DNA from 2 places in the Pantoea phytostimulans genome. Region 2 is predicted to be linked to the other one. Evidence: predicted binding sites of a transcription regulator. Region 2 holds the regulator's gene; the other holds the start of a gene.

Region 1 (5,519 bases), 760 kb from region 2:
AAACGATATTACAACGCACACCGTATGGTGCCATTTCTAGCCCAACGGTTAAACACAGGCTGCGTAGCGCAGCTTTCGATGCGCCGTAAGCAGACATACCGATGCGCGGCGCATGTGCTGCGTTAGAGGCAATGGTGACAATAGCGCCCGCACGTTGTTCACGGAACACCGGCAAGGTTTGCTGGAACAGGTTAAATGCGCCGCCAGCATTCACCGCCAGGCACGCTTGCCAGTCAGCGAAGGTCAGTTCATCGGTTGCACCAACGCGTAAAATTCCCGCTGCATTGACCAACACATCAATACGCGGCTGCGCGGTCAGAACACGCTGGCAAACTGTTTTCACCTGGTCAGGATTGGCGACATCCATGGTGTGGCAAGGAAACGGATAATCATGCTCGTGAAAACGCAGATCGAATGCTTCTACCTTCGCCCCAGCCTGGTGAAAAGCCAACGCAGTATGATAACCAATGCCTTGTCCGGCACCGGTTACCCACACAATCTTCCCGCTGAAATCAAACGTGTTATTCATTACGCTGGCTCCCGTGAAAGCAGCGCCCACCAGCCATCTATGCTCGGATTTTTTGCCAGGCTGACGAAATCAATATCGCTATGAACCTGACGCCAGCGTGCCGCCAGCGACATTACGCGCACTGAATCCAGACCGTAATCGATCAGGTTTTCGTCATCTTCTGGCACGTCATCATCTTCCAGCAGCGGCAGGATCAGCGCACGCAGATCATCTTTACTGAGCGGCAAGGGCATTAGGTCGGCGGTCATTACCACTTTTCCGCTGCGGCCTGCTGTATAAGTCAGCGCCATCATGTGTTCGTCGCGGGTAAAATCTGCCAGCGCATCCGCCACCATAAAGGGCTGAATATTACGCATAAAGGCATCCGTTGCGGTCGTCAGGCAGCCAATGTGCGCGTAGACACCCGTGATGATCAACTGATCGCGGCCCATCTCTTTCAGCGTTGCTTCCAGTGGCGAACGATGAAAAGCGCTGTAACGCCACTTCGTCAGCACATGGTCATCTGCATCCGGGGCTAGCGCCTCAACGATTTTCTGCTGATCGGGATGCTTGTTCAGTCCCGGTCCCCACATATCATTGAGCAGGGCGCGATCTTCATCGCTTTGTTCGTTGGGCTGTGCGGTATAAAACACCGGAATACCCTGAGCTTTACAGTAGCGGCGCAGTCGGGCGATGTTCTCGACCACTTGATTGACGAGCGGGCTGTTTTCGCCCCAGAAGTTAAGGAAATAGGCCTGCATATCGTGAATCAGTAAAGCTGCGCGCTGAGGCTCCAGCGTCCATTTCACTTTGTTGTTTGGCAACTCGGTGGCAGTTGGCAGCGAATATGAGGTCAATTTTGGAATAGCCATTAAAATCTCCAGAACAAATCAGGCTTGCGCTTGTTGATCAGCAAGTTGTTGGCGCAGACGTTTTTTGTCCACCTTGCCGACGGGGGTCAGCGGCAGGGCATCTACGCAGGTAATACGATCGGGCAGTTTAAATTCGGCAACGCCCAGCTCACGCAGGTGGCGACGCAGCACCACCGGTTTGATCGGTTGGCTGGCGACAATAAAGGCACAGCTTTTCTCGCCCATCAGCTCATCGTTCATTGAAACCAATGCCGCATGGATCACATCTGGATGGCGTTGCAGCAAGTTCTCTATCTCTTCCGCCGCGATTTTTTCGCCGCCACGGTTGATCTGATCTTTTTCACGCCCCTGCACAATAATGTTGCCGTCTGGCGTCATTTCGATCAGATCGCCGGAGCAATAAAATCCATTTTCATCAAAGCTGGCGGCATTGTGTTCCGGGCTGTTGTAGTAGCCGCGGAAGGTATAAGGGCCACGCGTCATCAGGCGGCCAACTGCGCCAACGGGCAGCGGATTACCGTTCTCATCAGCCACCCAGACTTCATCATCAGGAGAGATCGGGCGGCCTTGAGTGGTGAGAATGGTTTTCTCATCATCGTCCAGTCGGGTGTAGTTGACTAAGCCTTCGGCCATGCCAAACACCTGTTGCAGCTTGCAGCCAATCTCAGACTGAATGCGCGCGGCTAAGGTTTCGCCTAGCTTGGCACCACCAACCTGAATGCGTTGCAGAGATGCCAACGACTTGTTGGTTCCCCATTCCTGGATGGCCTGTAACCACAGACTCACCGCGGGCGGCACTAATCCGGTGTCAGTAATGTGATGCTTTTCGATCAAGGGGAAGCAGAGCGTCGCGCTAGGGTCGGCCGCTAAAATCACTTGCCCGCCTGCGTCAAATACGCCAAGCGCGCCCGGCGAACTCATTGGGAAATTATGTGCAGCGGGCAGGGCGATCAGATAACGCGTTTCTGCCGTAACGTGGCAAATCACATTGCTGTCGCGGATGCTGTAATAGTAGTCGTTATGGGTGCGCGGAATCAGTTTTGGCGTACCGGTACTGCCGCCGGAGAGCTGGAAAAATGCCACTTCATCGCCTGCAGTTGGCGTCGCGTTGAATTCACCTGCCGCTTCTGCCAGCAAGGATTCCAGGGTATTTTCCGGTTGATTATCGTTGCGCAGAATAACCTGTTGCAGTGAAGCGTGTTCACGGCAAAGCTGTTCAATAAAGCGGTCATCAGCGAACAGCGCGTGGCTGCGATCGGCGATCAACAGTTTCGGTTCGATCTGACTCGCATAGGCGCTGAGTTCGGTGCGTTGATGACTGAACAGCGCATTCACGGGCGCAACGCCAATTTTAAACAGGGCAAACAGTGTCAGGTAAAACTCCGCCACGTTGCCGAGTTGAACCAGCGCAGTATCACCATTTTTCAGGCCGCGTCTTTGCAGCGCAGCAGCCAGGTTATCGCTGAGTTCAGCGAGCTGACGATAGCTGAACTGACGATCGCCATCAATGACTGCCACGGCATCGCTGTTTTTATGTCGTGCCAGAATGTCGGTCATCGGCACATCAAGCCAGTAACCTTTTTCGCGGTAGCGCGCGGCGAGATCTTCAGGCCAGCGGCTGTATGAAATTGTCATGGAATACCCTTTATTGCAGTCCAAATGCGCGAAGCATGGTATCGAGTTTAACGCCAGTTTCACGCCATTCTGATTCAGGTTGTGAATCGGCAACAATACCTGCGCCAGCAAAAAGTTGAACGCGTGCACCTTTAACCGTGCCGCAACGAATCGTGACAACCCACTCACCGTTGCCTTGATCGTCACACCAACCGACGATACCGCCAAACAGCTGGCGTTCGAACGGCTCCAATGCCTGAATCAGGCGCTGAGCGCGCTGGTGCGGGAAGCCACTTAACGCCGGGGTTGGATGCAGCAGGCACGCCAGCGACAACGCATTTTCCTGCTCATCCAGCACTTCGCCATCAATCTGCGTGGCAAGGTGCCATAAGGTCGATGTGGTGATTAATGAGGGAACAGTGGGCACTGAAAGCAAACGGCTACGCGGTTGCAGCGTTTCGCGCATCGCATCGGTCACTAACTTGTGTTCATGACGATCTTTATCAGAGTTCATCAAGGTTTCGCCGGCGGCGCGGTCGCGTTGGCTATCATTCTCACGGCGGGCAGAACCCGCCAGCGGACAAGAGCTGAAATCGCGGCCCTGTTTACGCAGCATCAATTCCGGGCTCGCGCCGACCAACGCGCCGCCTTCCGGCAGCGGCAGGTGGAAGTGATAGCTGTTAGGGTTTTGCGCGACAATACGTTGCATCAACGCCGCCGTATCAACGGGCTGTTCGGTAGCGATATCCATCAAGCGCGACAGCACCACTTTATCCAGATCGCCGCGCTGCGTTGCCGCAACAGCTTGCGCCACCATCGAAGTAAAAGCGTCGTGATCTGGCACCGCAGTACGACGGCGCACATGCGGCAACGTCTCTTCGGGCGCCGTTTGCGGCACGTTTAAATCTGCACGATTGAAGGTTTGATAAGACTCAGGAATAAACAGCGCAGAAGGCTGATTGACGTCAAACGGGATTGCGCCCACCAGAATCGGATTCGCAATGCCCTGTTTTCTTGCAGATGCAAAGTGCTGCTGCAATTGTTGTTGAAAATCCCCGCCCAACGCCGCGCCATCTTTTACCGGCGTGGTAATGGTAGTGAAACAGCCTTGGGTTGTCAGACTGCGCCACGGGGAAGTAAACAGAAAGCCACGGCACAGCGCCGAGAAATCCTGCAACAAGGGATTTTCAAACGTCAACGTTTCCACCATAATTTTCACCTATAAATGATAAGATAATTAATAATGATTATCATTTGTATTGTGGCTCTGTAAGCTACGTTGATTAGTTTGGAGTGTCAATAAATTCGCGGGGTTTCGACTGCGTTTTCATGCTAAATCAGCATATTGAGCAGGGTTTTTGTCACAGCTAAAGGTGGATTGGATCTTATGTATAAACGGGATTTTTGGGCGATGATCGCCCTCTTTTTCGCCAGCATGCTGGTTCTCAGTGGCGTTGCTCACGCTGAAAATGGCTGGCCGCGCACGGTGCAGGGCGCCAAAAACAGTATTACTTTGCAGCAGGCGCCCACGCGCATTGTTTCCACCAGCGTCACGCTCACCGGTTCTTTATTGGCGATTGATGCACCAGTGATCGCCAGCGGCGCGACAGCACCTAATAGTCGACTCGCTGATGCACAAGGTTTCTTTCGTCAGTGGGGCGATGTCGCAAAACAGCGCGGGGTAAAACGTTTATACATTGGCGAACCCAGTGCAGAAGCGATCGCCGCTGAAGCGCCTGATCTGATCGTCGTCAGTGCAACAGGCAATGATTCAGCCATCAAGCTGGTTGATCAGCTTTCAGCCATCGCGCCGGTGTTGGTGGTGAATTATGACGATAAAAGCTGGCAGCAGCTGGTGGGTGTTTTGGGTGAAGCGACCGGGCACGAAGCCCAGGCAGCGGCGCGCGTCAAAGCTTTTGACGATCATGAAAACGCGCTGAAAAGTAAATTAACGCTGCCACCACAACCTGTTTCTGCCATGGTGTGGAACGGAGATGGGCGCGCGGTAAATCTGTGGACTGCTGAATCTGCGCAGGGCAAATTGCTGCAACAGTTGGGTTTCACGCTGGCGACGCCGCCAGTCAATATTCAGCAAGGGCACAGCATGGGGCAGCGCAAAGACATTATTCAGTTATCGGGTGAAAACCTGGCGGCTGGCCTAAACGGCAACAGTTACATGCTGTTTGCCGCCGAGGATAAAACCGCCCATGCGGTGATGAATAATCCGTTCCTGAAGCAAACGCCTGCGGTAGAAAAAAAGCAGGTCTATGCGCTAGGTCTGGACACGTTTCGCCTCGATTATTACAGCGCCAGCAACCTGCTGACGCGTCTTGAGCAGCTGTTTGTTAAATCATAAGCTTTGTTCCGCCAGCTTTGGCGCTGGCGGTTGATAACGTCGCAACTGTCCCATTACCAACCACATCAGCACACCCAACAGCGCGGCAGCAAAACCAAACAGGCTTGCCGCCTGTTGCGGCAGCAGCAAAGAACCCATTGAACCAAGGATGGCAGCGCCTATTGCATCG
Region 2 (5,519 bases):
CTCATCCAGGTTGATGTCCGTAATCATGGCATGTCGCCGCGCTCTGAGGAGATGAACTACGCTGTAATGGCGCAGGATATGTTTGACACGCTGGATGCGCATGGTATCGATCGCGTTTCTGTCATAGGTCACTCTATGGGCGGCAAAATAGCCATGACGATGAGCGCACTGGCTCCCGAACGCATTGAACAGTTGGTTATGATTGATATCGCTCCGGTTGATTATCAAACTCGTCGTCACGATGAAATTTTTGCTGCTATCCGGGCGGTCACAGAATCTGGCGTTAAGCTGCGCAGTGCAGCGGCTAATGTTATGCGCAACGTGATCAATGAAGAAGGCGTGATTCAGTTCATTCTCAAATCTTTTCAGGATGGAGAATGGCGTTTTAACGTGCCGGTACTGTGGGACAATTACGCGACCATTTCTGGTTGGAAAGATATTCCGGCTTGGCCACATCCTGCGTTATTCATTCGCGGCGGTGATTCTGCCTATCTGGATAATCAGTATCGCGATGCTTTACTGAAACAGTTCCCGGCAGCTCATGCACATGTGATTAGCGGAGCGGGACATTGGGTGCATGCTGAGAAACCTGATGCCGTTTTACGCAGTGTTCGTCGGTTTTTTGCGCTTTAAAAGCAATTACCTGGCGGTGAAAGTTTAGGATTGGCGTACGCGGTTAGCGTGGAGTATGATGGCGCGCTAAAAATTTGCCGACGGCTATTTCTGCCGCGGTAAGGGCCAATAATTTATAATCTGCGCAGCGTAAACGCCGCTCGCGCCCATTCAGTTTCACTAAGCCATGGCAAAAGAACACACTGACCGCACCACGCTTGATCTGTTTGCTGAGGAGCGTCGTCCCGGTCGCCCTAAAACCAGTCCGCTTTCGCGCGATGAACAGCTGCGTATAAATAAACGCAATCAACTGAAACGTGACAAAGGGCGCGGGTTACGCCGTGTCGAGCTTAAAATGAACAGTGAAGCCGTTGAAGCACTTAATACGCTGGCGGAACAGCGCAATCTCAGTCGCAGCGAATTGATTGAACAAATGTTGCTGCAACAACTCAAACTAGACTGACACGAGCAAAACGCACGCAAAAACAAATGTCACGGCTTTACAAGTTCCGCGCTTTTGTCACGTCTGCTATTATTCGCAGAAATGTGCTGTTTTAGCACACATCTCATCATCAGGATTTAAGAGGTTATTTTACCCATGGCACTCGTAGGCATCTTCTTTGGCAGCGATACCGGCAACACCGAAAACATTGCAAAAATGATCCAGAAACAGCTGGGTAAAGACGTTGCGGAAGTGCATGACATCGCGAAAAGCACCAAAGAAGATCTGGCAGCGTTTGATATCTTGCTGCTGGGCATCCCAACCTGGTATTACGGCGAAGCGCAGTGCGACTGGGATGATTTCTTCCCAACGCTGGAAGAGATCGACTTCAACGGCAAATTAGTCGCGTTGTTTGGTTGTGGCGATCAGGAAGATTACGCAGAGTATTTCTGTGACGCGATGGGCACCATTCGTGACATTATCGAACCTAATGGCGCAGTGATTGTTGGACACTGGCCGACTGAAGGCTATCACTTTGAAGCCTCCAAAGGCTTGGCCGATGATAAAAACTTCTTGGGTTTAGCGATTGATGAAGATCGCCAGCCAGAATTGACCAACGAACGCGTTGAAAAATGGGTTAAGCAGATTTTTGATGAGCTACAGCTCAAAGAGATTATCGAAGCTTAATGCTTACTGATTCGATGTGGGCGCTGGCTCACATCGAATCAGTGGAAATTCCTATAGAAATAATAGCCACATTTTTTTAACTTTCTTCGTTTAATCTGTAGAATACCCCTATCGGTCATCCGCTTATTTCTCTGGATATGAGATGAGGCTGAACGAAATGTTAACAGACCTCTGTAGAAATCCTCCCCGGCTCGGTAAATTCCTCACAGCTAATGGTGATTTCCAGCATTTCACTCGGTTTTCATTTCGTTGCTTCGGTTCTATAATGAGACGCAAATGAGAATGGGTGTAGATCGACATTCAAGGCCAAGCGCCACAAAAGTGATTAAAGTAACAGGACAAAATCCGCATGACTGACAACAATACCGCATTAAAGAAGGCTGGCCTGAAAGTCACGCTGCCCAGACTTAAAATTCTGGAAGTGCTTCAGGAACCTGAATGCCATCACGTCAGCGCGGAAGATTTATACAAACGCCTGATTGATATGGGCGAAGAGATTGGTCTGGCAACGGTTTATCGCGTATTAAACCAGTTTGATGATGCTGGCATTGTAACCCGTCATAACTTTGAAGGCGGCAAGTCTGTTTTTGAGTTGACGCAACAGCATCACCACGATCACCTGATTTGCCTGGATTGCGGCAAAGTGATTGAGTTCAGCGATGAGTCGATTGAAACGCGCCAGCATGAAATCGCTACCCGCCATGGCATCAAATTATCCAACCATAGCTTGTATCTTTACGGTCACTGCTCACTGGGTGATTGTCGCGAAGACGAAACGCTTCACGACAAGTAAGTTGCTCTGCACTGATATGAAAAAGCCGGTTTATAACCGGCTTTTTTTGCGTCTGAATCTCAGGCAACGAGCGTTTCCTGCAAGTAGCGCCAACGCGGAATCGAGGTGCTGCAATCTAAAATCGCCAGTGAAATGCGGCTCTGATTTTGACCGTTCATCATTTGCAATTCACGATATTGAATGATGACTTCATTTTCTTGCTCAGAAATCACCACATGCTCACTGGTCGCAATACGCATCCCTTCACGCTGTCCTTGCAGCTGAAGAAAAAGCGCTTCAGTTTCGTTCAAATTCAGTTGCCTTCCCTGCGGCGTCACCATACAAAAGTCGGGATGAAAGTGCGAAAGCAGAAGATGAAAGCTATCATCCGCGGTCGCTGTGTTATTGAAAATACGTTCAATTAGCTGATGTAATACCACGACACTGTGTTTAGCTTCCTGGGCGAGAACGGTCATTTTTTTTCCTTTTTTAACCCGCATAGCAACGCTTGAGAGCGCTTAGCCTACCTGAAAAAAAGCAATTCACACCTTGTAATTGATTAATTTTACTAAACTAAGATTTCTCCCAGATATGCTTGCAGGGTCAATTTGATGTAAAGCAGCATATCTGGTTGTATTGACAGGAATCGCAGTAATAAAAAAGGGCGATTAATCGCCCTTTTGTTTTTTTATCGTGTCGGTAATCGAAATTTTTAATCGCCGATTTTTGCCCAGGTATCACGCAATCCCACAGTGCGGTTAAACACTAGTTGTGAAGGCGTTGAATACACGCTGTCAGCACAGAAATATCCTTCACGCTCAAACTGATAAGGTGAGGTCACTTCAGCATTTCGTAGGCCAGGTTCGACAAAACCGTGTTTTATTTCCAACGAATTTGGGTTGATGGCAGCAAGAAAATCTTCTGCCGCACCAGGATTCGGTACGCTGAACAAACGGTCGTAAAGTCGGAATTCGGCAGGTAGCGCATGCTCAGCAGAAACCCAATGAATCACGCCTTTAACTTTGCGGCCATCAGCAGGATCTTTACTTAACGTGTCCACATCGCACGTGCAATAAATGCAAGTGATATTGCCGTCTTCATCCTTTGCTACACGCTCAGCGCGAATCACATAAGCATTACGCAGGCGTACTTCTTTACCCAGCACCAAACGCTTGTACTGCTTGTTCGCCTCTTCTCGGAAGTCAGCACGATCGATCCAAATTTCACGGCTAAACGGAGCTTCGCGCGTGCCCATTTCTGGCTTGTTTGGATGATTTGGCATAGTGATAATTTCGTTATGGCCCGCAGGCAAATTCTCAATCACCACTTTTAAAGGATCCAACACCGCCATAGCACGAGGTGCATTTTCATTCAGATCGTCACGAATACACGATTCCAGCGAAGCCATCTCAACGATATTGTCTTGTTTGGTCACGCCAATACGACGGCAGAACTCACGAATAGAGCCCGCCGTGTAACCGCGACGACGCAGGCCTGAAACGGTCAGCATGCGCGGATCGTCCCAGCCTTCTACATGCTTTTCACTGACTAATTGCGTCAGCTTACGCTTCGACATCACTGCATATTCCAGATTCAGACGTGAAAACTCGTACTGACGTGGATGAACTGGAATAGTAATGTTATCCAAAACCCAGTCATACAAACGACGGTTATCCTGGAATTCCAGCGTACACAGCGAATGGGTAATGCCTTCCAGCGCATCGGAAATGCAGTGGGTAAAGTCATACATCGGATAGATGCACCACTTATTGCCCGTCTGATGATGTTCAGCAAACTTAATGCGATACAGCACAGGATCGCGCATCACAATGAAGTTAGATGCCATATCGATTTTAGCGCGCAGGCAGGCTTTACCTTCCTCAAATCCACCCGCACGCATTTTTTCAAACAGTGCCAGGTTCTCTTCTGGGGTACGATCGCGGTAAGGACTGTTTTTACCCGGCGCCGTTAAGGTGCCACGGTACTCACGAATCTCTTCAGGCGTGAGTTCATCCACATAGGCCAGGCCTTTATTGATGAGTTCGACCGCATAGTGATAAAGCTGATCAAAATAGTTTGAGGAATAACAAACTTCGCCACTCCACTCAAAGCCCAGCCATTGCACATCACGCATGATGGATTCAACGAACTCCACATCCTCTTTGACCGGATTGGTGTCGTCGAAACGCAGGTTGCATTGACCCTGGTAATCTTGAGCAATACCGAAGTTCAGACAAATCGATTTTGCATGACCAATATGCAGATAACCATTAGGCTCTGGCGGAAAACGGGTATGCACGCTGCTGTGCTTGCCGCTCGCCAAATCTTCGTCAATGATTTGACGAATAAAGTTAGTTGGGCGGGCTTCAGCCTCACTCATTACAAAAATCCTCAATACGAATAGCGGGTGATTTGTACCACGAAGTATCGGAGTATGATCCACAAAGCGTCGTAGGGAAACAACCGTTTGTTAAGCGTTTAAAACAAAAAGGCAGGAATCGCTTCCTGCCTTTGGGGTTGTGTCGCGGAGTAATTAACCTATTACTTCATACAGTCGGGTTTCGCCGGCAATCACCTGTCCGCTTGCTAACAGATTCAAACCGCCAAAATCATCACTGTTGCTTACCACAACAGGACTGATCATGGATCGTGCATTGGCATTAAGGAATTCAAGATCCATTTCCAGCACCGGCTGGCCAGCAACGACCGTTGCGCCCTCTTCGACTAAGCGTGTGAAACCTTTACCACCTAATGCCACGGTGTCCAGGCCCATATGCACCACGATTTCAACGCCATTATCCGTTTCAAGGCAGAACGCATGATTGGTGGTGAAGATCTTCACAATGGTTCCCGCAATCGGCGCAACCACCCGCTTATCGGTAGGCTTGATCGCTAAACCTTCGCCAACGGCTTTGCTAGCGAAAGCTTCATCCGGCACTGCATCCAGAGCCACAACCTCACCGCTGACTGGTGAGACCAGTGTGGCAATGACTTTTTTATCGCTGT

The links. The regulator Fur, encoded in region 2, represses iron uptake genes when iron is present. The targets are predictions, from matches to a motif close to ATAATAATGAGAACNACTATCAA.
Region 1: a site for Fur is predicted at 4,232-4,254, ahead of ACF2G4_RS16555 (isochorismate synthase). Genes of this name have one in related genera too.

Annotation. Positions count from the first base shown of each region.
Region 1 covers NZ_CP173698.1:3,542,405-3,547,923, forward strand. The annotation lists gene dhbA (2,3-dihydro-2,3-dihydroxybenzoate dehydrogenase) at 1-529, opposite strand, end outside; gene ACF2G4_RS16545 (isochorismatase family protein) at 529-1,380, opposite strand; gene ACF2G4_RS16550 ((2,3-dihydroxybenzoyl)adenylate synthase) at 1,399-3,015, opposite strand; gene ACF2G4_RS16555 (isochorismate synthase) at 3,026-4,204, opposite strand; gene fepB (Fe2+-enterobactin ABC transporter substrate-binding protein) at 4,382-5,350, shown strand; gene entS (enterobactin transporter EntS) at 5,345-5,519, opposite strand, start outside.
Region 2 covers NZ_CP173698.1:313,787-319,305, reverse strand. The annotation lists gene ybfF (esterase) at 1-633, shown strand, start outside; gene ybfE (LexA regulated protein) at 800-1,075, shown strand; gene fldA (flavodoxin FldA) at 1,211-1,741, shown strand; gene fur (ferric iron uptake transcriptional regulator) at 2,091-2,534, shown strand; gene ACF2G4_RS01500 (hypothetical protein) at 2,594-2,989, opposite strand; gene glnS (glutamine--tRNA ligase) at 3,226-4,893, opposite strand; gene nagE (N-acetylglucosamine-specific PTS transporter subunit IIBC) at 5,047-5,519, opposite strand, start outside.